Linked DNA regions of Pelagibaculum spongiae. The protein of the gene in region 2 interacts with the protein of the main gene of each other region in a pairwise test. Links are inferred from orthologs where the notes say so. Each region holds a gene or a part of one and is shown on either strand. Other genes may lie near its edges.

What was found.
Region 1: the proteins of aceE (region 2) and nth interact in binary tests that used the Escherichia coli proteins (3 or more experiments, as listed by UniProt). The link is inferred for Pelagibaculum spongiae from one-to-one orthologs.
Region 3: the proteins of aceE (region 2) and groL interact in binary tests that used the Escherichia coli proteins (3 or more experiments, as listed by UniProt). The link is inferred for Pelagibaculum spongiae from one-to-one orthologs.

The regions. Positions count from the first base shown.
Region 1 is NZ_QDDL01000013.1:51,297-60,971, reverse strand. The notes cover bases 3,322-6,075. They hold nth (endonuclease III), read right to left. Parts: upstream 5,138-6,075; coding sequence 4,505-5,137; downstream 3,322-4,504. Other genes in these bases: rsxG (electron transport complex subunit RsxG), read right to left, coding at 5,835-6,075; DC094_RS19965 (electron transport complex subunit E), read right to left, coding at 5,141-5,842; DC094_RS19975 (fatty acid desaturase), read right to left, coding at 3,322-4,150. Outside these bases: DC094_RS19985 (bifunctional metallophosphatase/5'-nucleotidase), read right to left, coding at 1-2,103; gloA (lactoylglutathione lyase), read right to left, coding at 2,485-2,892; more of DC094_RS19975, read right to left, coding at 3,023-3,321; more of rsxG, read right to left, coding at 6,076-6,506; electron transport complex subunit RsxD, read right to left, coding at 6,529-7,548; electron transport complex subunit RsxC, read right to left, coding at 7,552-9,675. UniProt on the Escherichia coli protein: DNA repair enzyme that has both DNA N-glycosylase activity and AP-lyase activity. The DNA N-glycosylase activity releases various damaged pyrimidines from DNA by cleaving the N-glycosidic bond, leaving an AP (apurinic/apyrimidinic) site.
Region 2 is NZ_QDDL01000001.1:615,323-625,430, forward strand. Bases 4,070-7,256 are described here. They hold aceE (pyruvate dehydrogenase (acetyl-transferring), homodimeric type), read right to left. Parts: upstream 6,955-7,256; coding sequence 4,270-6,954; downstream 4,070-4,269. Other genes in these bases: aceF (dihydrolipoyllysine-residue acetyltransferase), read right to left, coding at 4,070-4,235; DC094_RS02730 (histidine phosphatase family protein), read right to left, coding at 7,115-7,256. Also shown: DC094_RS02705 (reprolysin-like metallopeptidase), read left to right, coding at 1-704; DC094_RS02710 (hypothetical protein), read left to right, coding at 704-1,066; lpdA (dihydrolipoyl dehydrogenase), read right to left, coding at 1,141-2,556; more of aceF, read right to left, coding at 2,568-4,069; more of DC094_RS02730, read right to left, coding at 7,257-7,711; 1,6-anhydro-N-acetylmuramyl-L-alanine amidase AmpD, read right to left, coding at 7,695-8,264; DC094_RS02740 (DUF1631 family protein), read right to left, coding at 8,337-10,108. UniProt on the Escherichia coli protein: Component of the pyruvate dehydrogenase (PDH) complex, that catalyzes the overall conversion of pyruvate to acetyl-CoA and CO(2).
Region 3 is NZ_QDDL01000008.1:16,249-26,133, reverse strand. The notes cover bases 2,407-5,370. They hold groL (chaperonin GroEL), read right to left. Parts: upstream 4,730-5,370; coding sequence 3,083-4,729; downstream 2,407-3,082. Other genes in these bases: cutA (divalent-cation tolerance protein CutA), read left to right, coding at 5,343-5,370; DC094_RS16335 (co-chaperone GroES), read right to left, coding at 4,800-5,090; msrA (peptide-methionine (S)-S-oxide reductase MsrA), read right to left, coding at 2,407-2,914. In the rest of the region: DC094_RS16360 (carboxymuconolactone decarboxylase family protein), read left to right, coding at 1-462; DC094_RS16355 (putative quinol monooxygenase), read right to left, coding at 488-805; DC094_RS16350 (Tim44 domain-containing protein), read right to left, coding at 1,061-1,954; more of msrA, read right to left, coding at 2,315-2,406; more of cutA, read left to right, coding at 5,371-5,666; protein-disulfide reductase DsbD, read left to right, coding at 5,663-7,462; aroQ (type II 3-dehydroquinate dehydratase), read left to right, coding at 7,621-8,067; accB (acetyl-CoA carboxylase biotin carboxyl carrier protein), read left to right, coding at 8,079-8,522; accC (acetyl-CoA carboxylase biotin carboxylase subunit), read left to right, coding at 8,544-9,884.

The DNA.
Region 1 (9,675 bases), on a different replicon or contig from region 2:
ATTCACAGTTACAGTTTCAAATGGAAGAACATTAACTTGTTCACTTGCTAATGTCTTGGCTTTGAAGTAATCGATGATAGTTTGTGAATCCATATTGCAGTTATTGCCATCAGCTTTGCAATCAACTGATTCGCCTTCCTTGTAAACGGCATAGTATTTGTGGCTGGCATCATATTCTGTAACAGGGACTTTGTTACCTTCTGAATTTTTATACAGATAGCTAACTACGGATTGAGCTTTATATGCATCACCTGCTTTTGCAATATCTACACGCTCGGGTGATCCAATCTGAGCATTCATAATTTCACTCCAACCATCACGACCATTGGAGTTATAGTTACCTAAGACCACTGTGTACTTGGTCGCATCTTCCAGTGGCTGCCAGTCTGGAGAAGCAACAGTACCCATGTTGACTTTCACATTACTCAATTCACCAGTAGCATCAACACGTTCGCCGCTTTCCATGTATGCCTTAGCTGTCTCAGTAAAGGTATACATCATGCCGCCAACGTAAGGGAATTTACCTGCGTGAGGGCTATCTGTAGCATCCATTGGCAGTGTTGGAGCAATGGTACTGGCAATCAATTTTTGGATTTCTGCGCCAGTCATGTCGATAACTGACATTTGAGTGGTGTAAGGATAGATATCGAACTTGGCTGTACCTTCTTTAAAGTCGCCGTATTCGAAGCCCTTGCGAACACCACCGGCAGGTGCAAACGAAATGTGAACTTTTTTATTGTTTAAAGCAACTTGAACTGGAGTGCTGTTAGCCCAATCCAAGATACCTTGAGCAATGATTGGAGCCGCGTCTGACCCGTGGTTATCCGAGCCTTTTTCGCCAGGGCGACGAACATGAGCAATATCATTAGCTACTTCACCAACTACTGCACCATAAGCAGCATCAACAGTAGGTTTATACTCTGAATTGATGCGTGCTCGCAGTGTTGCGTTTTCTTCTGTAAGTTCAATTCGCTTGCTTGAACCAATGAATTCAACTACTGCATCACGAGGGTCACCAGCTAATTTGTTTTCATCAGAGCGAATAGTTGATGAGTAGAAAACCTTATCTGATAAAAGGGTGTTGTTTCCTACGCAAGACTCAACTTCACCATATTGGTTGAATTTGATTTTTACCTTGCCAATTGCTTGAGCATATTCACCAGCTTGTACAATACATGCGCCATTAACCATTTGCGCATATTGGCCAGTATCACCTTTACCTAAGTCAGTGAAATCACCCAGTAATGTGTGAGAGTGGCCACCAACAATTACGTCTACACCAGTGGTGCCTTTAGCTACTGCGATATCACGTGACATGCCAATGTGAGTCAGTAGGATAATGTTATGAACGCCGTCAGCTTTTAGTTGATCAATTAGCTTTTGAGTAGTTTCTATTTCACTTTGGAAAGTTACACCAGCAGTTTTGTCAACGATTCCTGGCATATCTTCAAGAACAAGACCAATAACGGCGATAATTTTTTCGCCTGCATCTGCGCTTTTTGCAGTATCAATCTTGCGTTTGACAACGCCATCAAATGCAAATAACTGGTATGGCTTTAGCTTGTTTGTATCAGCAGTTGCAAGTTTAGTATCTCCGGATACATCGATATTTGCTGCAACAACAGGGAATTCAACAGCACTAATAAAGTCCAGAAGTTTCTGGTTGCCGCCGTCAGCTTCATTTTCAGTTAAATCGAATTCGTGATTGCCTAAAGCCATCGCATCTAATTGCATGCGAGACAGTAAATCAGCGTTTGCCGCACCATCAAATTGCTTGAAGTATGCAGACCCCTGCCAAGCATCGCCACCATGTAAAAATAGCATCGGGGTTTGCGCAGCAGCACTTTGCGCACGAGCTTCATTTGCCGCTTGCATAATGCGAGGGTAGCCGCCGAAATTAGTGTATATAGCTGTACTTTCAGAGCCAGGCTTAAAGCTGGATCTCACTGGGTCAAAGCTAGAGTGGGTATCATTTACATGAGCAATGTCTAGCTCAAAGGCATCTTGAACGATAACTTTTTCGTTCTTGTTGTCATTGTTGCTATTACAACCAGCAACCATTAATGATGCTGCAATCAGTGTTAGTGGAAATAACTTCTTCATCTAAAATTTCTCCCCCAGAGAAAATGAAAATTGCATGGCTCACATGCATGGTTTGGCAGTCTACGATGATCTTGTTTCAATTAATTGACCGACAGCATATTTTATTCTGCAGCCATTACTTGACAATTCCAAAGCAAGACGTGACGAACTACCATACAAAAGATTTTTGGGAGGAAAGTTATGTTTTTTTTGTGTTGTTGAGTTGTTATTAGTTTGATGTCTTTTGCAAACAATGACTTATATTAACTCACATTTATTTTGTTGATGTTACTTTATAACAAACGTATCGAACGGCTGAATTGTGATGTATGTCATGCTTTTGTCGCTTATATCAATTGACGCAGGGCACGAAATACCCTGCATCATAAAAAAGACAGAAAACTAGCCTTCTAAGCCTTTTCCCGCACTTTTTGCAGTGATTAATTCAATCTTGTAACCATCGGGGTCTTCAACAAAAGCAATTTCGGTTGAGCCGCCTTTAACAGGTCCGGGTTGGCGAACAATTTTTGCCCCTGACGTGGCAATTTTGTCGCAAGCGCTATAAACGCTTTCCACTTCTATTGCTAAGTGACCAAATGCGGTTCCATGGTCATAACTGTCAGTTCCCCAGTTATAGGTGAGTTCTAAAACCGTATTTTCAGATTCATTGCCATAGCCCAGAAAAGCCAGAGTATATTGATATTCCTTGTTTTCTGAAGTCCGTAATAATTTCATGCCTAAGACATCGGTATAAAACGCTATAGATTTTTCAAGGTTGGCGACTCTGAGCATAGTATGTAGTAGGCGCATAAATTTTTCCTTCATTCATGGGTTTTGGCTGGTATTAAATCATACAAGAGCATCTGAATATGACGTATTAAAAAGGCCGCGTTAAAGCGACCTTTTTAATACTGTTATTAATAATATGGACTTTAGATGGTTAAGTTAATTGGCCAAATCGGGCTAATTTCCAACGTGCCTGTTGTTCTTCAAAAGCTGCTTTTAATTCATTAGCTTTTTGTTTTAGATCGGTTGCTTGCCACTGCTCTTTATACTGCTGTTTTAAATCTTCAAGCTGATCCATTTTGCCTTCTAGCCACTGTTGGCGAAATTGACTCCATTCACGCAGAGACTCCATCACTGCTTGGTATTGAGCCTCCAGCTTTTCTCTAGCCTGTTGGCCTTTTAATCGTTTGCTGGCATTTAAATACTGAGTTTCGATTTTAGCTCGTAGTATTTTAAATTCACTGGTGCGTTTTAGATTTGAAGTTAAGCCGATTTTCGAACAGCTCCAAATCATCCATTTGGTTGGATCGAACTGCCACCAGTGAATGCCGTTGCGGTAGTCGAATTGAAAAATATGGTGAAAGTTATGATAGCCCTCGCCATAAGTCAGTAGCGCCAAAAAATCGTTATCTTTGGCGGTGTTCTTATCGGTATAAGGCTGACGGCCCCAAATATGAGCCAGTGAATTGATAAAGAAAGTAAAGTGCTGATTTAGAACCACTCGCAGCAAACCTGCCAGTAGTAACATGCCCCAGATATCGCCATTCAGCCAGCCAAGAAACATCGGCAATGCGATGTTAATTACGGCTAACAGCGGCAAATAGAGCTTGTGTTGCCAGATTACGATAGGGTCTCGCTTCAAATCCTGTAATTTGGAAAAGTCCGAAGTGAGCGGATCATAATCACGCAACATCCAACCGATATGGGAATACCAGAAACCACGGGTTGCGGCGTAGGGATCTTTTGCCGGATCATCGACGAAAGCATGGTGTCTTCTGTGTCCACCAGCCCAGTGCAGAATACTGTTTTGAACCGCTGCGCCACCCCAAATTGCCAGCCATAAACGAAGCAACCAATGGGCTTCAAAGGCCTTGTGTGACCACAGTCGATGGTAGCCAGCAGTAATCCCGGTACCGGTAAACAGCATGAACAAGCCCATGGTTGTCCATTCCACGGCATCAAAGCCATAGCTGAAGCCATACCAAGGAATCAGTGTCACAGTTGCCAGAGTTGTAATAATAAAGAACAGGGTTGTTAGCCATATACGGCGAGGCTTTTCCATGGAGTGTCTCTTTGTTATGTAATGCAGCAATTACAGTGTAACCGGATCGATAACGATGAAACAGAGTAAAAGCGATATTGAGTGACCAGTCGGTTTAAGTCGAGTTGTAGGCTTGATAAGTCTAAGGCGCAATCAGGCACTTTTGGAACATATCGCTAGAAGTCTGATTTCGCTGTGTGCCCCACAAGGAAGTGGGAAATGCCGAAAAATGTATGGAACATTTTCGGCCTCATCAAATCTACGCTGAGTGCTTAAAACGGCTCAAGTATTACTTGATAAATTTAGATAAATCAGACGTTAGAACGGCTTGTAAACAATAAGCTGCAAAGGACATAGTGGTGTTGAGCTTTAAACCTATTCAGTTTTTTCTTTGAACTCACACAGATCTTCAATAATACAACTTCCACAACGAGGCTTTCTGGCGATGCAGGTATAGCGCCCATGCAAAATCATCCAGTGGTGTGCATCGAGCAAGAACTCTTTGGGTAAAAACTTCATCAGGTTCTTTTCAACTTCCAGAACGTTTTTACCGGGTGCGACTTTAGTTCGATTGGAAAAACGGAAAATATGCGTGTCGACGGCCATAGCGATTTGGCGAAACGCAGTATTTAATACAACATTGGCAGTTTTGCGCCCAACACCGGGTAATGCTTCTAAATCTTCTCGGTTATCCGGCACTTGGCTGTTGTGATTTTCAATCAGTTGCTGGCACAGCTTGATGACATTTGCCGACTTGGTGTTATATAAACCAATGGTTTTGGTGTATTCCTTTAAGCCATCCAAGCCCAGTGCAAAAATTGCTTCGGGTGTATTGGCGATTGGATAAAGCTTTCGAGTGGCTTTGTTAACGCCCGCATCAGTTGCCTGTGCAGAAAGTACCACGGCAACTAATAGTTCGAAGGTGGAGTTATATTCCAGCTCGGTTTGTGGGTTTGGGTTTTCAGCACGTAACCGCTGAAATATTTCAGTTCTTTTTTGTTTATTCATAACCTACTTAACTTCGACTACTTGCGGCTCGGTATTGAATAGTTCGGCTCTAGCTTGTTTTTGCTTACGCTTCTGATCCAGCCAGTTCTTTCCAGCAATTAAAAAGCCTAAACCGAGGAAGGCACCTGGCGGTAAAATGGCGAATAAAAAGCCTGGATAGTCAGCACCAAAAACGCTCATTTTCCAATCAGCAGCAAATTCGCCCAGTAATAAATCCATGCCATCAAATAGGGTGCCTGCGCCTAATATTTCGCGAATTGCACCCAGCAATACCAATACCAGAGCAAAGCCCAAGCCTTGCATTAAGCCATCGATAAACGACGGTAGTAGCTTGTTTTTTGAAGCAAAGCCTTCGGCGCGCGCCAAAATAGTACAGTTGGTGACAATCAATGGAATGAAGATACCGAGGTTTAAATACAGCTCATAGGTAAAAGCATTCATTAACAGTTCGATGGCCGTTACAAAGGCTGCAATCACTAGTACGAATATTGGCACTCTGATTTCATCAGGAACAAAATTACGGATTAATGAAACAGTAGTGTTAGACATCACCAAGACAAAGATAGTCGCCAGCCCCATGCCCAAACCATTGACTACGCTGCCGGACACCGCCAATAAAGGACACAGGCCAAGAATTTGCACCAGAGCCGGGTTATTGCTCCACAAGCCTTTTTCGCTGATTTGCGCTAACGATGGACTAGCCATGGTTATTGTCCTCGCTGGTTAATCCATTTGATGCCGTTTTTTTCTGATTGTTTTCTAATGCAGGTTGAGCAAAAAATGCTTTTTGGTTGGCTTGGAAATATTCCAAGCTGCGGCGAACAGCACCGACAACTGCTCTTGGAGTAATCGTCGCACCGGTAAATTGATCAAACTGGCCGCCATCTTTTTTTACCCGCCAGCCTGAAGGTGTTGGGTTGCTCAGACTTAAACCATCAAAGCTAAGCATCCAATCATTTTTCCGTAACTCAATTTTATCGCCTAACCCCGGCGTTTCCTTATGGCTGACTACTCGGGCACCGGCTAAGCTGCCATCGGTATAAACACCAACTGATAATTGTATCGGGCCGCCGTAACCATCGGGTGCGCTTGGGGTAAATATAGCGGCGACCGGTTTGCCAGAGTTCAGCAATGGAAATACAGTAATTTCACCACCAAGGCTTTGAACGTTCAATGTGAATGCTTCAGAAACCGGATCGTTGTTATAAAGGTTCGCTGGAATCAATGCTTGAATGTTTAACTCAATAATTCGGCGCTTTTGCGCCGCAATAGGTTCAATGGTTGCTTTATTAACCACCGCTAAAACAGCGGTAGTAATTAATGCGAACACCGCCAGAATTAAGGCGTTTCGAGAGATAGAAATAATCATATTTTCTCTTGTTCCTTTCTGGTTAGTGGCCGTAGGCACGAGTTCGGGTTAAATGATCAATTGCTGGTGCTGCCATATTCATTAGCAAGACTGCAAAAGCGACAGCGTCTGGATATTGACCAAAGCTACGAATCAACCAAATCAGCAAGCCAACTCCTGCACCAAAAATCAAACGACCTTTTGGTGTGGTGGATGCAGAAACTGGGTCGGTGGCAATAAAGAAGGCACCGAGCATGGTGCCGCCGCTAAACAAATGCATTAACGGTGAGGCAAATTGGTCAGGGCTGAATGCATAAAACAAAGTTGCCGGAACCAATAAACCGAGCAACACCGCTAACGGAATTCGCCATTCGATCACCCTGCGGCTCAACATATAAATGCCGCCAAGCAACAATGCCAGGTTAATTAATTCCCAGCCACTGCCGCCAACCCAGCCAAAAATAGGTTGCGTGATAATTTCACTAGTGGTTTGGCCGTTAATTAAACCGGTGCGCAAACTATCTAATGGTGTTGCCATGGTGAATGCATCAATCGGCTGGCCATTAAAACTACTGCTAAAAGTAATCTGCGCTGCTTGCAGTAAGTTAGGTTGTAACTCACCAACGCCAATCGGCGCTAACCAGCTGGTCATTTGTACCGGAAATGAAATCAGCAGCAAGACATACCCGGCCATTGCCGGATTAAAAGGGTTATTTCCCAGTCCACCATATAACTGTTTGGCGATGGCAATAGCGAATACAACACCCACCACCGTCAGCCACCAAGGTGCAGTCGGCGGAATGGCGATAGCCAGCAATAATGCGGTGAGTAGGGCGCTACCATCTTTTAAGAAAAATCTAACTGGGCGCTGGCGCTGGCGAAGCATTATGCCTTCAACTAACAAAGCGGTGCCCATGGCAATCGCTAAATTGAACAGCACACCGAAACCAAATTGCCACAGCATAATCGCAATGGCAGGTACCGCCGCTAGCATCACTTGGCGCATGATCCAGCCAGTGTCTCTTCTGCCATGGGTATGAGGTGAAGATCTAAAGGCAAACATCTATCAAGACTCCATGGCCGTAGTTTCGGCCTCTAACTTTTTATTGGCTGCTAGCGCCTTGTTTTCTGCTTCAATAGCAAGTTTGCGTAATTCAGCTGCATTATCGGCATTTTCCGCCTCAGCTTCATCGGCTAGTTTGGCTGCCTTTTTCGCTTTGGTTCGGGCAATTGCCGCTGCTACTTTGAATGCTTTGATATCCACAGCAGGTTTATCTGCTACAACCGGTGATGGTTGAGCGGCATTTAAAGCTTGGTCTGCTTGATCTGATTTTTGCTGCGCATCAATAGCTAATTTACGTAATTCAGCTGCGTTATCGGCATTTTCTGCCTCAGCTTCATCGGCTAGTTTGGTTGTTTTTTTCGCTTTAGTACGAGCAATCGCGGCTGCAATTTTCAACGGTTTAAGGTCTACCGCAGCTTTATCTGTGGCTGCTGGTACTGCTTGAGCCGCATTTAAAGCTTTATCTGATTGATCCGATTTTTGCTGTGCATCAATAGCTAATTTACGTAATTCAGATGCGTTATCGGCATTTTCTGCCTCAGCTTCATCGGCTAGTTTGGTTGCTTTTTTCGCTTTAGTACGGGCAATTGCTGCTGCAATTTTCAGTTGTTTTAGATCTGCGCCAGCGGCTACTGGGGCCGCTGGTGATTTAGGTTGTAACTGAAGCTGTGATTTTTCGGCATCTTCAAAAGCCTTGGTTGCGACATCGGCTTTGTTTTGCATTAAATCAGCTGCTTTTTTTAATGCTGGGGCGTTTCCAGCATTAGTTGCTTGTGCATCATCAGCCATTTTTGCCGCTTTTTTTGCTTTGGTACGAGCAATAGCTGCGGCAGATTTCAGCAGTTTAAGGTCAACTTCAGGTGAATCCTGAGGCTGTAATTTTTCGGCTGCTTCATATTCTTTAATCGCTTTATCTGCTTTTTGCTGGGCATCTAAAGCGAAGCGGCCCAGCTGCTGGGCATCGTCACGTGCTTCGCTCTCGGCTTCTTCGGCAGCCTTAACTGCTTTTTTAGCTTTGGTGCGAGCGATCGATGCGGCAGTTTTTAATGCTTTTAGATCAGGTGCATTATCTTTTTCAGTTTGCTGAATTGCTGAAGCTAATTGCTGTTCTTTAGCGGCCACGGCAGATTGTGCGGTGGCGACTGCCGCTTCGGCGTCGGTTAACGCTTGGCCAGCGTCTTTGGCTTTATCTAATTCGCGCTGAACTTTCTTCAATTTGGTTCGAGCAATGGCCAGCTCGGTTTTCAACTTGCCCGGACTCACACCCGCATTGGCAGCTGCGGCTTTCTTTGCTTTAGTTCGGGCTAAAGCGGCGGCCACTGGGTCAAGTGACGCAGAGTCGAGAGGCGCGGATTCTATAGAACTGGTATCGCCAGAAGCTGCTGCTTCTTCTGCGGCTGTTTTGGCAGCTAACTGAGCTTTGCGTTTTTCAGCCATCAGACGATGTTTTTCAGCTTTTTGCTGTTTTTCCAATTCAATTCGTGCTTCACGTTGGTCGTGACGCATTTTTGCGTGTTCAGCTTTGTCTTTTTCTACCTGCAATACTCGAATTTCATTTTTCGAGTAGCGGTAATATTGCACTAGCGGAATGTTGCTTGGGCAAACCCAAGCGCAAGCACCACATTCAATGCAATCAAATAGATTATGTGCTTGAGATTTTTCAAAAGATTTACTTTGAGCAAACCAGAAAAGCTGTTGCGGCAGCAAATTGGCCGGGCAAACTTCGGCACATTGACCGCAACGAATGCAAGGCATTGCGGATTCTTGTGACGGCATTTCTTGTTCGGTAGCAGCAATAATACAGTTGCTGGTTTGGGTCAGCGGGGTATCGGTGTCTTTGACGGCAAAACCCATCATCGGCCCGCCCATTACCAGTCGAGATACCTTTTGGTAATCTGCTTTGGCTCGTGTTAGCAGCCAATCAGTTGGAGTACCCAAAAGTGTAATGTAGTTACCCGGCGATTTAATGGCTTCGCCGGTCACAGTGATATAACGGCGCGTTAATGGCTTGCCTATAACGATAGCGTCATAAACTGCAGCGGCGGTGGCAACGTTTTGTACCACAACACCTAATTCAGCCGGTAATTTGCCGCTAGGCACTTCTTTACCAGTGAGGATTTTAATCAG
Region 2 (10,108 bases):
CGCTGTTCAACTTGAAAGTACAAGTAACCGTTCCAGTTATTCCTCTAGTTATTACGGGGCAATCCGAGTTAACCGTTGAGTCAGGTAAAGCATTAACGCTTTCTGTTGAAGACTTACAACTTTCTGGAAAATCAACGAGTGTTCAATACACTTTAAATATTCTCCCAGGAAATAATTACAACGTGTCTGGCACAGCAATTACTGCTGACCGTAACTTCTCCGGCACTTTAACGGTTCCTGTAGAAGTCAGCGGTGGCCAGAAAACTTCTGCGCTGTTCAACCTGAAAGTACAAGTAACTGCCCCAGTCATTCCACCTGTTATTCCGCTGGTTATTACAGGCCAATCTGACTTAACTGTTGAGTCGGGTAAAACATTAACGCTTTCTGTTGAAGACTTACAACTTTCTGGAAAATCAACGAGTGTTCAATACACTTTGAATATTCTCCCAGGAAATAACTACAGCGTGGTAAGTAATACGATTACTGCTTCTAGTAGCTTTAGCGGTTTCTTAACCGTTCCAGTTGAAGTTAGTGGTGGCGAACAAACGTCTAGTCGTTTCGATTTACAAGTTTCTGTAACCAAACCGGCTCCTGTTGATCCAGAACCAACCGATCCGGGTGATGACGACAAACAAAGCGGCGGCGGTAGCTTGCCATTATGGGCACTAGCCTTACTGCTATTGCCTGCATTCAGGAGAAAATAGTGAAGCAACTACTAACCGTAGTTGTGGTATCTCTTTTACTTTGTGCCTGCACTTTGCAGGCACAAAGTAATAGCCCTGCCACTGAAAGCCAACCCAAACAGCTATTGGAAACTTCAGCTAAGCAATTAGCCAAAGCCAGCGCTGAAAAAGGTGACACCCGATTATTGTATTTGCCGATCCGAGGTAATCCAATTCCGGGAATCGCTGTAGAACAAAAACAGGCTGCAATCAATAAATGTGGCAGCCAACCCATCAAAGGCTTTAAAGATAATTTTACTGCTGATGAAAAAAAAGATTTATTGAAAAAAATGGCTTTCGCTAAACAATATAATCTAGTGATGATTGATTTTTGTTTTAATTAATTTATTGCCAGCAATAAAAAGCCCGGATGATTTAAAACCATCCGGGCTTTTTATTTAACTTTAATTTATTCCAATTACTTTTTACGTTTTGGAATAAACAAGTCAGTTACTGTACCTTCAAACACTTCTGTCGCCATCATAAAGGTTTCAGTCAGTGTTGGGTGGGGCTGAATTGTCAAAGAGATATCTTCAGCAGTACAACCCATTTCAATCGCTAATGATGCCTGACCGATCAAGTCGCCTGCGTGGCTACCTGTGATGCCGCAACCGATTAAACGGTGGGTATCTTTATCAAACAACACCTTGGTAAAGCCTTCTTCACGACCCATTGACAGAGCACGACCGCTAGCAGCCCATGGGAATGCACCCTTACCGTAGTTCAAGCCTTGTTCTTTAGCCTGAATCTCACTGACACCTACCCATGCAACTTCTGGATCGGTATAAGCAACAGAAGGAATTACCGACGCTTCGAAATAGTTCTTCTCACCGGAGATAACTTCTGCTGCCAAGCGCCCTTCTGGAACCGCTTTATGCGCCAACATTGGGTTGCTGGTGATATCACCAATCGCGTAAATGTGCGGCACATTAGTGCGCTGCTGGCGATCAGATGCGATGAAACCACGATCATCAACTTCAACACCGGCTTTTTCAGCACCAATCAGCTTGCCATTTGGAAGACGACCCACTGACTGCAAGATTTTGTCATAACGCTGGGGTTCAGCAGGTGCTTTTTTGCCTTCGAAAGTAACCCAAAGGCCATCTTCTTTAGCTTCACAAGCAACGACTTTGGTTTCCAGCATGATGTCGTATTGCTTTTTAATTCGCTTCATCAGCGGCTGAACAAGGTCTTTATCACAACCAGGGAAAATCTGGTTCTGCAATTCAACAACACTGATATTAGAGCCCAACGCATTGTAAACCTGCGCCATCTCTAAACCGATAATACCACCACCGATTACCAGCATTTTCTCAGGAACATCTTTCAGTTCTAGAGCGCCAGTAGAGTTAATGATTCGGTCATCCTTAGGCAGGAATGGCAAATCAATCGGGCGTGAACCCGCAGCAATGATGGCATTTTCAAAGGTGATTTCAGTCTCGCCTTCTGGGCCTTTTACCAGCAAAGTATTAGAGCCAGTAAACTCGCCAACACCTTGAACCAGATTAACCTTGCGCTGCTTTGACATCGCTTTCAGGCCGCTGGTTAACTTGGTGATAACTGAATCTTTCCAAGCACGAACCTTATCAATATCGATTGTCGGCTCACCGAAGCTGATACCGTGCTCTGATACCTGCGCAGCTTCATCTTTAACCTTGGCAACATGTAACAATGCCTTGGAAGGGATACAACCAACATTCAGGCAAACACCACCAATTTCAGAAAACTTTTCTACCAAAGTAACTTGCAGACCTAAGTCAGCAGCACGGAAAGCAGCAGAATAACCGCCTGGGCCAGAACCCAGAACAACGGTATGAGTAGTAATTTTTTCCATTAACCGATCCTTTACAGCAGCAGGTTACGCAGATCGTTCAACGCAGCACTCAAGGTGACGATAAATCGTGCAGCCTGTGCTCCGTCAACCACGCGGTGATCATAAGACAACGCCAATGGCAACATTAAGCGTGGCTCGAATTCCTTACCGTTCCAGACAGGCTTCATCTGACTACGGGAAATGCCGAGGATACCGACATCTGGCCAGTTAACAATTGGGGTAAATGAGGTACCACCAATGCCGCCGAGGCTAGAAATAGTAAAGCAACCACCAGACATATCTGAAGGCTTTAACAGCCCTTTACGTGCCTTGACCGAGATTTCACCCAACTCTTCAGCCAGCTCAATCAGGCTTTTTTGGTCAACATCACGAATCACTGGAACCACCAAACCATTTGGCGTATCGACTGCAACACCAATGTGGTAGTACTGCTTGAGTACTAGGTTTTCGCCAGTTTCATCTAAGGATGCATTAAATTCAGGCTCAGCCTGCAACGCATGAACCGCAGCCTTCATCATAAACACTAATGGTGTCAGACGAATGCCCTGCTCTTTCAACTTGGCACCTTTGGCCTTGCGGAAAGCTTCCATCTCAGTGATATCAGCTTCATCAAACTGAGTCACATGAGGAATGGTTACCCAGTTACGATGCAAGAAATTAGCAGTTAATCTTTTGATTTTGTTCAGCGGACGTACTTCAACATCGCCAAACTTGCTGAAATCCATTTTCGGGAAGTCAGCAACTTGCAAACCATTGCCGGCAACCGGCGCACCACTTGTTGCAACCGGAGTTTGTCCCGATTGAACTTGTGTCATGGTTTGTTTAACAAATGCTTCAACATCTTCAGATTTAATACGACCTGAACGACCAGAGCCTTTAACTTGAGTCAGGTTGACACCCAAACGATTCGCCAAACGACGTACCGCAGGTGATGCATAGATATTGCTTGAAACCTGATATAAGGCATTCACTGGCTGAACATTGGCCGGCGCAACCGCTGCTGCTGGACTGGCTGCTTGTGCTACAGGTGCTTTTTCAGCAGGTGCAACTGGTGCAGGCGCTGATTCAGCAACCGGCGCTGGAGCTGATGCTGCGCCAACTGGCTCTAGCATTAACACCAAATCGCCTAGTGAAACTTTATCACCAACAACGACTTTAATTTCAGTCACTTTACCCGCAGCAGGTGCAGGAATTTCCATCGAAGCTTTGTCACTTTCTAGAGTAATGATCGCTTGCTCAGCTTCAATCACATCTCCAACCGCAACATGTACTTCAATAACGTCAACCTGACCGTCTGAACCGATATCTGGAACAGTAACTGGCTCAGGTGCGCCAGAAGCAACAACAGCTGCTGCAACGGGCGCCGCCGCAGGAGCGGGTGCTGCTTCAGCTGGTTTGGCAGCTTCAACTGGTGCGGCAACTTCTGCCGGTGCCGCTTCAACAGCTGCAGAAGCGACTTCCAATTTGATCAGCAAATCACCTTCGCTAACCTTATCGCCAATCTTCAGACAAATTTCTTTTATTACACCGGCTTCAGGAGAAGGCAGTTCCATGGAAGCTTTGTCGCTTTCCAAGGTCACTAATGCATCTTCAACTGCAACGCTATCGCCAACCGCGACGTGTAATTCAATAAGTTCGGAGCTATCAGCACCGATATCTGGAATCCTGATTTCAACCATGACCAGAAAAATCTCCTTTAGCGGAAGCCGCGGACTATACAGTCCACGGAGCCGGCTTGCTGTTGTCGATGCCGTAGCGTTTGATTGCTTCTGCGGCTACTGAAGCTTCGATACGACCTTGATCGGCCAGCGTCTTCAGAGTTGCCAAAACAACGTAACGACGATCTACTTCGAAGAATTCGCGCAATTCAGCACGGGTGTCACTGCGACCGAAGCCATCAGTACCCAATACGGTGAATTTACGCTCGCCACCTTGCGGATCGGTCGGCAAGAATGGACGAATCTGCTCAGGGTAACCACGCATATAGTCAGTCGCAGCAATCACAGGGCCGTCAGCATCTTTCAACAGCTCGGTGATGTAGGCTAACTTAACAGGTGCTTCAGGATTCAGCAGATTTTCACGTTCAACCAGATCGGCTTCACGCTTCAATTCGTTAAAGCTGGTAATACTCCAAACATCGGATTGAATACCGAAGTCTTCAGCCAACATTTCAGCTGCCGCTTCAACTTCACGCAAGATCGTACCGCCACCCATCAACTGGACTTTAATACCCTTATCGCCAACAGACTTCAGCTTGTAGCCACCCTTGAGGATGCCTGCTTCTGTGCCTGCTTCTAGGGCAGGTTGTGTGTAGTTTTCATTCATTGCGGTGATGTAGTAGAAGACGTTCTCTTGCTGGTTCATCATCCGATCGATACCGTCTTGAACGATCACTGCCATTTCATGTGCATAGCAAGGATCGTAAGCAACACAGTTAGGAATCAAACCAGCCTGAATCATGCCGTGACCATCTTGGTGTTGCAGGCCTTCACCCGCTAGGGTAGTACGACCAGCCGTGGCACCAATCAGGAAGCCACGTGCGTTCATGTCACCAGCTGCCCAAGCCAGATCACCAATACGCTGGAATCCGAACATTGAGTAGTAGATGTAGAACGGCAGCATGGAAACGCCGTTAGTGCTGTAGGAAGTTGCAGCAGACAACCAGCTGGAGAATGCGCCAGCTTCGTTGATGCCTTCTTCTAAAATCTGACCTTGTTTATCTTCCTTGTAGAACATCACCTGATCGGCATCTACTGGACGATATAACTGGCCTACCGATGAGTAGATACCCAGTTGACGGAACAGACCTTCCATACCAAAGGTACGGGCTTCATCTGGCACAATCGGCACCAGACGATCTTTAAGGTTCTTATCTTTAGTCAGAATGTTCAGCATGCGAACAAATGCCATAGTCGTTGACATTTCGCGCTCGCCAGAGCCCTTAGTTAATGGGGCAAAAGCTTCTAATGCTGGCGCAGGCAACTTTTCTGCCGCCTGATTGCGGTGTGGTAAGTAACCACCCAATTCTTGACGACGCTCCTGCAAATATTTCATTTCAGGGCTGTCATCAGCTGGACGGTAATAAGGAACACCTTCCAGTTGTGCATCAGTAATCGGGATATCAAAACGATCGCGGAACTGACGAATATGTTCCTCGTTCATTTTCTTAGTTTGATGCGCCTTATTCAGTGCTTCACCCGCATCACCCATGCCGTAACCTTTGATGGTTTTAGCAAGGATTACGGTAGGCTGACCTTTATGGGCAACCGCTTCAGCATAAGCTGCATAAACCTTATGAGGATCGTGACCACCACGGTTCAGGCGCCATACGTCGTCGTCACTCATGCCGGCAACCATTTCTTTCAGCTCTGGAGACTTGCCGAAGAAATGCTCACGAACATAGGCACCGTCATGGGCTTTATAAGTCTGGTAATCACCGTCTAGAACTTCTTCCATCCGCTTGAGCAACAAACCTTCGTTGTCGCGTGCCAGCAGTGGATCCCAGTGGCGACCCCAAATCACTTTAACCGCATTCCAGCCAGCACCACGGAAGTTGCCTTCCAGCTCCTGGATGATCTTGCCGTTACCACGAACAGGGCCGTCAAGACGTTGCAGGTTACAGTTGATTACAAAGATCAGGTTATCTAGCTTCTCACGGCCTGCCAGTGCGATAGCGCCCTGTGATTCAGGCTCATCCATTTCACCGTCACCGCAGAAACACCAAACTTTACGAGAACCCGCTTTAATCAGACCACGGTCTTCCATGTACTTCAGGAAACGTGCCTGATAGATCGCCTGGATTGGACCCAGACCCATGGAAACGGTGGAGAACTGCCAGTAATCAGGCATCAGTCGAGGATGCGGATAAGAAGAAAGACCTTTCTTACCATTGGCTTCCTGACGGAATAACTCCAAATCATCTTCGCCCAAGCGGCCTTCTAGGAAGGAGCGAGCGTAAATGCCAGGTGCACAGTGACCTTGGATATAAACCAGGTCAGCACCATCTTTGGCCTCAGGGCCTTTCCAGAAATGGTTGAAACCTATGTCATATAAAGTCGCCGAAGAAGCAAAGCTGGATAAGTGCCCACCAAGTTCTGTGGTTTTCTGATTGGCACGAATAACCATAGCCATGGCATTCCAACGAATCAGAGAACGTATCCGGCGCTCCATCGAAGCATCACCCGGTAAAGGAGTTTGCTTGTTGGTTGGGATCGTATTGATGTAAGCGGTGGTCGCTTTGTAAGGTAAATAAGCGCCGCTTCGACGGGCTTTATCGATCAATTCTTCTAGAAGATAATGGGCGCGTTCTGGTCCATCTTTCTCAAGAACTGATTGTAGGGACTCAATCCATTCGCGGGTTTCTTCTGGATCAAGATCAAATTTATCTAGTTCAGCCATAGGCTCCTCGGTCCTGATTTTATTTACTGTTGGCTTGTGGCCAAACTCTGCTACCGGCTCCAGGTCAACCCTAGTCTAGTCGACCAGAGCAGATAGAGATTTCGTGGTGCGAAATCAGCCTTGGAAATCAGAATCGAATACAGGTAGCAGCTGCTAGTTATTAACGGGATGCATGAAATGCCAACCGTGAAAACGGTTTTTCTCCCTTGTCCTGAATCAATATACGGCTCAGACTTGCGAAGGGTACTTCGATCCGATAAATGGCATGTAACGGCATCTGGAGCACATTCGCTAGCAAAATACGAATCAACGCTCCGTGACCCACTAACAAAATGTGTTGTCCATTGTAGTTATTCAGCAAATTTGCCCATACATTCAAAATACGTTGATTAAATTCAACTATCCCTTCCGATTGATCTGGGGCATACCTCAAAGGGTCTAACCAATACTCAGCTAAACGTTTTTCACCGATTTCTTCTGGTGACTTTCCATCCCAAACCCCAAAGCTAATTTCTTTTAATTCCGGGATAATTTGGTATGACAAATTGGCTTTGTCAGCTAATTTTTCAGCAAATTGACTACAACGAATTAATGGAGAACAAACAATATGCTGCCAGGGAGGATTTTCAAGATACTGATCAACGGTTGACCACATTTGCTGCCAACCAACTTTACTTAGTGGATCATCAATTGCACCGCGCAATTTACGGCCACCTTCAGGTAGCCCGTGGCGCAACAGATCAATCGTGGTCAACATCCTCAGACTCCAGCATTCGCATATATCTTTCCCAATCAAAGAATTGACCGGGATCGGTTTTGCGAACGGGAGCAATATCACTGTGACCAACAATGCGCTCAGGGTTTATCGCCGGATAGTGATCCAGCAAACACTTTGTTACTCGTGAAAGCGAACGATATTGAGCATCGGTATAGGTTTCAGTTTCAGTTCCTTCCAACTCAATACCGATTGAAAAATCATTGCAGCGCTGACGACCATTAAATTCACTTTTACCTGCATGCCAAGCCATCAGATGAAACGGTACATATTGTTCAACCGAACCATCTCGACTAATCACCAGATGGCTAGAGACTTCCAAACCACGTAATTGCTCAAAATACTCATGAGCATCACAATCTAACTGACCCATAAACAAGTCATGAATTTCTCTGCCACCGAACTGCCCTGGCGGCAAGCTGATGCAATGAATTACTAATAAAGAAATATCATTTGGATCTGGACGCTCACTGAAATGAGCGCTGGCAAATTGACATGCCAAAGAGAGCAATCCTGTCTCGTTTGAAATTTCCATTAAAAAAGGCTGTTCAGTAAAAACAGCCTTTAGTATAACGAGCTCAGTTAATAAAAATAACCTAACAAACAATTAACCTATTTTTTCACCCACTTCCCGCAAATTAACAATCACCGCTTCTAGCGCACGGTCAAACATTGCCGCGTCATCTAATAACCTTAACTGCTGAGCCTGTAGCGCTTGAGCTAGCTCATCACGATTGTTGTCTCGCACTTTCATACCATTACGATCGACAAAAATATAACGGCCACTACTACCAATAACTGCCGCTAATTTACAACGAAGTTTATTATCTTGATCTTGCCATTCAAACCATTGGCCACGGCAAAAGCTATCCACCATCGATAACCAAGAACTCATATCCGGCTCAACCGGCGCATTACTCACAGCTTGTTCGGCACCTTGCGCTGATGACGTAGCAATAAATTGCTCCATTGGTGCTGGTTCAGTTAACAACGCCTGGGAAGACTGATCTTCAACCTGCTCATCCAAATCAGCCTGCGGTATTACATCTGCAGCCAAACCAGTAGTTTCGTCGGCTGGTTGGTAAAGCGCTTCATTTGCAGAGCATGCTTGCTGAGGAATTTGCAATGGCTGTTGAATTTGTTTTAACAACCGACGCACTTCTGGCTCATCTAAGCCATTGCGCATAAAACCTTGTTTTAACGCTTCCGCCAGTCGCCCTAGTTCACCTGCATTAATTGGCAAGCCTTTACCAAGCCCAGATAAAAGCGCTGCTTCTTGACAATTTTTATCCCAAATACCGCCCGGATCATCGCCATGCTTTAACCAATCAATTTTTAAAACCTGCTGCCAGTGATGTAATAACTTGGCTACTGGCTCAGCCAAAGCACCACTTAATAATGGCTTTAATATCTTGTCATTTTTTTCAACAGCTTGCTGATTTCGAGCCTTACCTTCTTCCGCTTCGCGGATTCTTTTTTCTAACAGCTCAGTCCGGCGCTGGTCATTTTGCAAATAATCAGTTAACTCAAGCTCTGCCAATTCGAAAACACCGGCATCTTGCTGATAGCGCTGTAAAATATTATCTACCTGCTTGGTCATAAAAGACAATAAACGCTTACCACGCTCATCGTCATGCCACCCCACACCAGCGTGCGCCATGGTGTTAATTAACTTTTTCGAAACATGTCCGTGCTGACTGAAAAAACCCGGATCAGCGATCACTGCTTTAACCACCGGAATTTGTAAACGACTCACTTGGGATTTAATTGGATCGGGTAGCAAACTGTCAGAAAGAATAAATTCAAACATCATGCTAATCAGATCAATCGCATCTGATTCAAATCGTCCAATATTTGCTGAAGGCATATTATTGGCGATCTGATTTTGAATCACTTCTTTTAATTGGCTTGGTTGAACTGCAATCATTTGCTGGCTAGTTTGCAATCCAGTCAGCTCATTAAGCAACATATCGCGTGGAATAATCTGCGCCTGTTGCGGCGGCATTGGCTCATTAACACCTTGGCCTTGCCGATAGCTCGCCATCAACTGCTGAACCGCAGGCATGATGTTGTGTTGCCCTTGCTGCATAACAGGTTGCATATTTTGCTGCGGTGGCATTTCACCACCAATAATGGCTTGTTCTGCAAGTTCGGGTAACGGCTGGCCAGCAGAATTAACTGTATTCTGAACTGAAGCTTGAACTGCAGCATTACGCCTCTGCCAAGCTTCTTTGCGCATGCTATCAATCGTCAAATCTGGCAATACACCTGCTTGCTCTAACCACTGGTTAAGCCAGTGATAAAATTCTGGCAATTGCAGCATCACATGCTTTTCAAACAACTTGTAAAGAACAATTCGAGCTTTAATTGGCAGTTCAA
Region 3 (9,885 bases), on a different replicon or contig from region 2:
CAACCCGCTCTAGTTTGGTCTAGAAAACCTTCATTGTTTGTTTTATTTGCCAGCATGTGGGCGCGATTAAGCCATAAGTCTTCTGCACTACCTGCAGATTTACGCGCTTTAATTCAAGTATATGTCGCCAAATTAACTTGGTGCCATTTTTGTGTCGATTTAAACAGCCTGACACTGATTAGCGAATCGGGTGGAGAAGAAAAATTACATGAACTAGATGACTGGCAAAACAGCTCAAAACTGTCTGAAGCTGAAAAAGCTGCGCTGGCCTGGACTAAAGCCATGTCTGGCGAAGGCTGTCAAATTGATGATCAGTTGCACAGCACTTTAAAGCAACATTTTTCTGAGCAACAGATTATGGAATTAACTGCCCTGATCTCTTTTCAAAATATGTCAGCCCGTTTTAATGCTGCATTGGACTTACCGTCTCAGGGTTTATGTGAAATGCCGGTTAAAAAGTAACCGGCATTTTTAGCAAGCATCACTATTAAGCAATTACTTCATGATAAGTCTCAACATGACTAGACGCGACCAATTCAGGCATTACTTGATGGAAGTAATCCTGGATTGATTGCTTATTACAATGAGCTTCAAATGCAGCCAAGTTAACAAATTTCTCAACAAAAGTTACCTTGTGGTCATTATCGCGACTTACATTTAACTCATATCGAATACAGCCTTCTTCACGACGGGTATCAGGAATCAGTGATGCCAGCGCTTCAACCAGCTGATCTGTTTTACCCTGATTGGCGACAAAGGTAGCAACACACACGATCTGTTGACGGTTAATTTTAATATCTGACATAACAATACTCTTGGATTAATGAATGTTGGCATTATCTGCTGCTAAGAATGATAACAGCACCGCTAAAAATATTCTGTTTAGCGTTTTGAATACATTAGATACAGGTCATTCTTTGTTTGCAACCAAGTAATTATAGCGAATCGACCTGCTGAACTTTTACGGTATGTAATCGATAACTAGCATCTGTATCAGTCAGTTACAAAAAAGGCGTAGCCAGAGCTACGCCTTTTTTATATTAATCAAACAGCCAAATAATTAATCGGTTTGAATACCAACAATAATCCAGCTAGCACCTTCAACAGAAATATCTCGCTCAAGATGCCAAGTATCAAAAATACCGTCTTCTGATTTTTCCAGTACGTCTTTACAAACGCCACGGAATAAAATACTGATTTCCGCGGTATCCCCAGTTTGATCGGCACGAACAATTTCAGCGGACAATTGAGTTACTTCAGTTTGCGGTGCCACCATCAGCTTATCTCGCTGCTGTTTTAGCGCAGCAAAAATCTCTGGACTGACATAGGTTTCAATCACATCTAACTCGCCTGAATTCCAGGCATTTTGCACCGTACGGTAATGCTCTAAAGAACCTTCAATGAAAGCGGCTTGATCAAAGCCCTCAGGCATATTAAATGGTACTTGTTCATTTTCAGCTATTGCCGAACTATTTGCCGTTGAAGACTGGGATTGATTGCTTTCAGAATTCTCTGGTGACATTTCAAATGCCTGTCGCTGCTGATTATTTGAATTGCCTTGTCCTGCTTCAGCACCTTGTCCAGCTGCAGCAAATGCGGGCCTGCCTTGGCTGGCTGAACGCGCTTTCAAACCTCGCAAAACTTTAAAGGCAATAAAAGCAATCGCTGCAATCATCAACATATCCATCATTTGCAGACCTTCGAATGCACCACTACCTAACAGTGCTGCAATCAGACCACCCGCTAGCAAACCGCCTAGCAACCCACCCAGCAAACCCTTCTTTGACGATTGATTTGCCGCATTATTAGTAGTGGCTTGCTTTTTTTGAGTGCTATTTTGAAATTGTGAAGTTTTTTGACTCTTGCCAAAGCCTCCACCGCCGCCCAAACGTTTGGCATTAGCCTCGCCTGCCATAGCGAAAATAAAAAAGAAACTAGTAAAAACTATAGTCATTGATTTTAATGAAAATAACCTAAAAGAACTGGAAGCAGTCATATAAAAAAGCCTAGAAATTTTATGGACAATACGGCCTTTTCAAATTCTCTGGCCGACATATTAAGTCAACCATACTAAGCTAGCGTCAAACAGAAGTCATCTTTTGACAACACCAGGAGATCACTCAGTTGAAACATTTCATCAGGTTACTATATGGAATTAATTAACAATTCGAGCATTTAGATTTTCCGACTTAATTTTCTTGATATAACAGCAGCTCTCGGTGGCTGGCGCACTTGAAATTTTCTAGGTTTTAGCATTGATCATTTTCACAAAAAAAGCCGAGATTCTCATCTCGGCTTTTTTTTGGAATTTGGCTTAATGTTCTAACGCTAGCTCGCCCCAAAGTCTTTTTAGTCGATCATCACGGCCACAACCACTGCGGTAATACTTATAGCGCCATGGGTTCTTCTTGGCATAATCCTGATGATAATCTTCTGCTGGATAAAACTTGCTAGCGGGCTTTAATTCGGTATAAATTCTTTCAAAACGCCCGCTCGCTTTTAAATCAACCAGACTTTTTTCTGCTGCTGCTTGTTGCTCTGGGTTGAGATAATAAATACCGCTGCGATATTGAGAGCCAGAGTCACAGAACTGGCGATTTTTTACAGTAGGATCGACATTATGCCAGAACACACTCAATAACTTCTCATAACTCACTTTGGACGGATCATAAGTCACCTTTACCGCCTCAGTATGCCCAGTACGACCAGCAGAGACTTGTTTGTAAGTTGGATTGCTTTGTCTTCCATCGGTATAGCCACTCACCGCCTCAATCACACCCTCAACTTTTTCAAAATCAGATTCGGTACACCAAAAGCAACCACTGGCGAAAATCGCTTCAGCTTTTTCCTGGGCATTAACAGAAAAAGTGCTTATGAGTAATAAAACGGGCAACAAGGAAATCTTTTTCAGCATCTTATAATTCTCAGTGGTTCTATGGAACAATCTTGCTTATAGGTACTTGGGCTTATTTTTTCAAGATTAGTTCATTCAACATTTTTAGTTCTGATAAAAACTAAAAAACCCCGCCTAAGCGGGGTTTTTTATAAAATGGGTCGAGCTAAGAAGAAGTAGAGTTTAGCGCTACATCATTCCGCCCATGCCGCCCATTCCACCCATGCCGCCCATATCAGGCATTGCAGGTGCAGCAGCATCAGCTGGTTCATCAGCAACCATGCACTCAGTAGTGATCATAAGACCCGATACTGAAGCTGCGTGCTGCAGTGCTGAACGCGTTACCTTAGTAGGATCCAAGATACCCATTTCAACCATATCGCCGTATACACCCTTACCAGCGTTATAACCGTAGTTACCTTCGCCGTTAGCGACTTCATTTTGTACTACTGAAGCTTCGTCGCCAGCGTTAGCTGCGATTTGACGCAAAGGAGAAGACATAGAGCGACGCAATAATGCGATACCGGCATTTTGGTCTTCGTTGTCACCGACCAAACCTTCGATTGCTTTTTGCGCACGAACCAGAGCAACACCACCGCCAGGAACAATGCCTTCTTCAACTGCAGCACGAGTTGCATGTAATGCATCTTCAACACGCGCTTTCTTTTCTTTCATTTCAACTTCAGTTGCTGCGCCAACCTTGATCACTGCAACACCGCCAGCCAATTTGGCTACGCGCTCTTGCAACTTCTCACGATCGTAATCAGATGAAGCTTCTTCGATTTGACGACGAATCAGGTCAACACGGCCAGCAATTGCCAAGCCTTCGCCTGCACCATCAACAATCACGGTTTCATCTTTAGAAACCTGAATTTTCTTAGCAGTACCTAAATGCTCAAGTGTCGCTGTCTCTAATGACAGGCCAATTTCTTCAGCAATTACGGTTGCGCCAGTCAAAACTGCAATGTCGTCTAGCATAGCTTTACGACGATCGCCGAAGCCAGGTGCCTTAACCGCGGCAACTTTCATTACACCGCGCATTGAGTTAACGACCAATGTTGCAAGCGCTTCGCCTTCAACATCTTCAGCAACGATTAATAATGGCTTGCCCGCTTTAGCAACGCCTTCCAGCAATGGCAGCATTTCGCGGATGTTGCCGATTTTCTTATCTACTAACAGAATAAAAGGCGCTTCTAGTTCAGCAGTCATGCTTTGCTGATCATTGATGAAGTAAGGAGACAGGTAACCGCGATCAAACTGCATGCCTTCTACTACATCTAACTCGTTGTTTAGGCCTGAACCGTCTTCAACGGTGATAACACCTTCTTTACCCACTTTACCCATCGCTTCAGCGATGATGTTGCCGATTTCTTCATCGGAGTTTGCAGAGATAGTACCTACCTGAGCAATCGCTTTATCATCATTACAAGGCTTAGACATCGCTTGTAATTCTACAACAGCAGCTTTAACAGCTTTATCAATACCGCGCTTTAAGTCCATTGGGTTCATGCCAGCAGCAACGGCTTTCATGCCTTCGCTCAGGATAGATTGAGCTAGAACCGTTGCAGTAGTCGTACCGTCGCCAGCAACATCAGAAGTCTGGGAAGCGACTTCTTTAACCATCATCGCACCCATGTTTTCAAACTTGTCTGCCAGTTCGATTTCTTTGGCTACTGAAACACCATCTTTAGTTACGGTAGGTGCGCCGAAAGATTTTTCTAAAATAACGTTACGGCCTTTTGGCCCCAGCGTTGTTTTAACTGCGTCAGCCAGAATATTTACACCCGCAACCATACGGCTACGAGCGTTATCACCAAATTTGACTTCTTTAGCCATGATAAAAATCCTTTAAAAAATTTTGTTCAAAACGGGAATGAAATAAATACGAAGCGATTAGCTTTTCAGCTTAGCCTTCAACGATGGCCAAAATGTCGCTTTCGCTCATTACCAGCAACTCTTCGCCATCAACCTTAACGGTTGAACTGCCGTAGCCACCGAACAAAACCTTGTCGCCTTCTTTAACAGCCAGCGCACGCACATCGCCATTATCCAAAATACGACCAGCGCCAACTGCTACGATCTCGCCCTGGTTAGGTTTTTCAGTCGCGGAACCTGGCAGTAAAATTCCACCAGCAGAAGTTGCTTCTTCTTCGCTGCGACGAATTACTACGCGATCATGCAACGGACGAATTTTCATTTCTATCTCCTGGTTCTATATATTCAGTAACTGCTTGTTAAGTAATTAGTTAACTTGACAATGCAGGTTTATATCAAATTTGGCCATTGTCTATCAGCCAGATACACCACGATGTTGGGGGTATGTAAAACCATTTCAATAGTTGAACAAAAAAAAATATCGGTGATAACGATTCTCAATTGCAACCATATCTGCAAATTAAAAGTGGTATAGTCGATAGGTCACTAGCCCGCTTGTAGACAGGAGTTCGCAATGACTGTTAAAGATCCGATGATTGCTTTTTGCAGCTGCCCCGACATTGAAATTGCTCGAAGGGTTTCCGATCAAATGGTAAGAGAAAAGTTGGCCGCTTGCGTCAGTTTATTTCCGGGAATCGAATCGATTTATCAGTGGCAAGATGAAATCGAGCATGCCCAAGAAGTCATGCTGATGATTAAAACCACCAAAGCCAATTGGAAATCATTAGAAAAACTGATTCTCGACAAACACCCATATGAACTACCTGAACTTATTGCAGTCGATATTAGCAACGGAATTCCCGATTATCTCAGCTGGATAGAAAAGCATACACAATGATTGTTCGCCTACTGCTCCTAATTATTAGCCTTGGCTGGCTGCCTGCAGCCCAAGCCAATTTTTTTTCTGACGAACCTGAAATTTTGCCTCAGGAGCAGGTATTTATTCCTGATCTGCTGCGAATATCGCAAAATCAGGTTAAAGCCAGTTTTACCATTTTGCCTGGCTACTATTTATACGATTTTCGCTTTAAGGCAACGGTATCAGAAGGTAGCCAGATTCAACCGGGCAAACTGATTCTGCCTCCAGGTAAACCGAAAAAGGATGATTTCTTTGGTGAGTTCAATGCTTACTTGCAAGAAGTCGACATCATCATTCCATTTAGTGGTGCCGAAAATAAGCCGATCAAGTTTACCTTGCATTGGCAAGGCTGCGCTGAAGCAGGCTTTTGTTATCCACCTGCTAGCAAAACCTTCGAACTGGATAAATTTGTAGGAGTTGCCAGTGAGATTGCTCTAGCAAACACAAACTATTCGCTGGATCAATTATCGAATGCCGATGACTTGTTCTTCTCTAGCCAACTGGCTGATTCTAGCTTGAGTTCAACCTTACTGATCTTTTTCCTAATCGGTATTGGCTTAGCATTTACCCCCTGCGTATTTCCAATGATGCCTATTTTGGCTGGCTTGATTGCGGGCGGTAACAAAAAATCCTTTAGCAAAACGCTGGTCATGAGCCTGATGTATGTCCAGGGCATGGCAGTTGCTTATGCAGTAATCGGCCTGGTATTTGGTTTGGCTGGGGCAAATTTACAAAGCGCGTTGCAGCATCCAGTTGTATTGATTGTCTTCAGCGTTATTTTTGTCATTTTAGCTCTGGGGATGTTTGGTTTTTACCAGCTACAAATGCCGGCAGCGATTCAAGCCAAATTGCAGCAAATCGGTGATAACGGCAGTTTGTTGGGTGCCTTTGTGATGGGACTGGCTTCAGCACTCATTGCTAGTCCATGTGTCACACCGGCATTAACTGGTGCGCTGTTGTATATCAGCACGCAAGGTGATGCATCGACCGGCATGGCTGCACTCTATGCAATGGGTATTGGCATGGGGATTCCGCTGATCGTTCTGGCGATCGGTGGCAATAAGTTAATGCCTAAATCCGGTAACTGGATGGACAAGATAAAGGTGATTCTTGGCTTTGGCCTGCTCGGTGTTGCGGTTTGGTTAATCAGCCGATTAATTAGTGACCCGACTGCATTGGTGTTATGGGGTATTTTATTAGTACTACTGGCCAGTCAGTTAGGTTTGGAAAAATCCGACACAGTTAATGGCCGATTCCGCCAAGGCATCGCGATTCTGATTCTGCTTTGGGGCGGCGTTATGGTTACCGGTGGTGCGCTGGGCAATAGAGATCCGCTTGCACCTTTAACTTCTGTACCTCAAACCTACTCAAGTAGCGCTTCTAATCCTGCTAATTCAATTTCAATCACTGCTGATCATGCAAATTTTAAGGATATTCGGGGACTAGATGCACTACTTGCCGAAGTAGGCAACGGCCAGCCAGTAATGCTCGATTTCTATGCCGATTGGTGTGTCAGCTGCAAAGTCATGGAGCGAGATGTATTCCCCGACCCTCAGGTACAACAGGCACTGCAAGGCTACAAGCTGTTGCGTAGCGATGTGACTGCCAACGATGCAATTGATCAAGGGCTAATGTCGAACTTTGGAGTGATCGCGCCGCCAACATTACTGTTTTTTGATGCAAATGGGATGGAACTTCGCCAATTTCGCATAACGGGCGAAAAAGATCGTGAGCAGTTCTTATCTCACCTGAAAAAACTCAACTCAGTTCTTTAGCCCCTCCTTCTACGGCCGCAAAACAACCTTTTGCGGCCCAAAAAGACTGTCCAAACGGTCAGCATATGTTGCGAACGTGCAGCGATCTTCGGTTTTCTGGACAAAAACTAGCCTTTGGTGCAAAATTTGTCGCAATCGGATCATCGGGACGAATATTCATGGCCAAATTGCTGGTGCTTCACGGACCAAACCTAAACATGCTGGGTGTTAGAGAACCTGGTCATTATGGTGCGGACACCTTGGATAGTATTAATCAGGGTTTGATTAACACAGCAAAGCAGGCAGGTCATCAGCTTGAGGCATTTCAAAGCAATGCCGAGCATCTATTGATCGACCGAATCCACCAGTCCCACGGTGAAATCGATTTTATAATTTTTAATCCAGCTGCATTTACCCACACTAGCATTGCGCTGCGGGATGCCCTGCTGGCGGTTTCTATTCCGTTTATCGAAGTGCATCTTTCTAATGTGCATGCTCGGGAAAGTTTCCGCCATAAGTCATGGTTTTCTGATATCGCAATCGGCGTGATCTGTGGGCTGGGTCCCAAAGGCTATCAACTAGCGCTGGCGTCTGCGCTGGAGCGCTTGGCTAAACCGGCAAGTTAAGAGATATATCAATGGACATTCGTAAGATTAAAAAACTGATCGACTTGGTTGAAGATTCTGGCATTGCTGAACTTGAGATTTCTGAGGGTGAAGAATCTGTTCGCATCTCTCGCTACTCTCCAGCACCGACCCATTATGCAGCTGCACCTGTTGCGGCGGCTCCGGTTGCTGCTGTAGCACCTGCTGCTGTTGAAGCAGCTCCAGCGGCTGAAGTCATTGCAGGCCACCAGGTTAAATCCCCAATGGTGGGTACTTTCTATTCTGCGCCATCTCCAGGTGCTAAGCCTTTCGTTACTGAAGGTCAGAAAGTCAAAAAAGGCGACACCTTGTGCATCATCGAAGCGATGAAAATGCTCAACCAGATCGAAGCAGACAAATCTGGCATCGTGATGGCGGTATTGGCTGAAAATGGCCAACCAATCGAGTTCGGCCAGCCACTGGTTACCATTCAATAAATCGCAGGAGGCTCACTACCCATGCTTGAAAAGGTAGTTATCGCCAACCGTGGCGAAATCGCTCTGCGAATTTTGCGAGCTTGCCGGGAACTCGGCATTAAAACTGTTGCAGTTCACTCAGATGTAGATCGTGATTTGCTGCACGTTCGCTTGGCAGACGAAACGGTTTGTATTGGCCCTGCAGATTCTTCTGCCAGCTATTTGCAGATCCCATCGATCATTAGCGCCGCTGAAGTCACTGATTCAGTTGCGATTCACCCTGGCTATGGCTTTTTGGCAGAAAATGCTGACTTTGCTGAACAGGTAGAAAAAAGTGGCTTTACATTTATCGGCCCTAAGCCAGAAACCATCCGCCTAATGGGCGATAAGGTCAGCGCGATTGCGGCGATGAATAAAGCGGGCGTACCTTGCGTACCAGGCTCTGACGGCCCATTGGGTGATGATCCTGAACGCAATATACAAGTTGCCCGTGAGATTGGTTATCCGGTGATGATCAAGGCTTCTGGTGGCGGCGGTGGTCGTGGCATGCGAGTAGTTCATAGTGAAGCGGCATTATTAAACGCCATTTCCTTGACCAAAAGCGAAGCCTTATCTTTCTTCAGTAACGACATGGTTTACATGGAAAAATTCCTTGAAAACCCTCGTCACATTGAAATTCAGGTACTGGCTGACGGCCAAGGCAACGCAATTCATCTGGCAGAGCGCGATTGCTCAATGCAACGCCGTTGTCAGAAAGTGGTTGAAGAAGCACCTGCACCTGGCATTAGTGAAGAAGTGCGACAGCGCATTGGTGGTCGTTGCGCACAAGCTTGCGTAGAAATTGGTTATCGCGGTGCCGGTACGTTTGAGTTCTTGTTCCAAGACGGTGAATTTTACTTCATCGAAATGAACACTCGAATTCAGGTAGAGCACCCGATCACTGAAGAAATCACTGGTGTGGATTTGGTTCGCGAGCAGCTTTTGATTGCTTCTGGCCATCCATTATCACTTAAGCAGTCTGATATTAAGGTGAAGGGCCACGCGATCGAATGCCGTATCAACGCAGAAGATCCGGTTACCTTTATCCCAAGCCCTGGCAAGATTGATTTCTTCCATGCTCCTGGTGGGCCGGGCATCCGTTTTGATTCCCATATCTATAACGGTTATGTGGTGCCTCAGTATTACGATTCACTGCTCGGTAAGCTCATCAGCTACGGCACCGATCGTGATGCCGCGATTCGCAAAGCACTTATTGCTTTGGATGAAACGGTTATCGAAGGCATCAAAAGTAATATCGATCTTCACAAGGAAATCTTGCGTGACACCCAGTTCCAACAAGGTGGCACTAACATCCATTACCTTGAGAAAAAGCTCGGACTTTAAT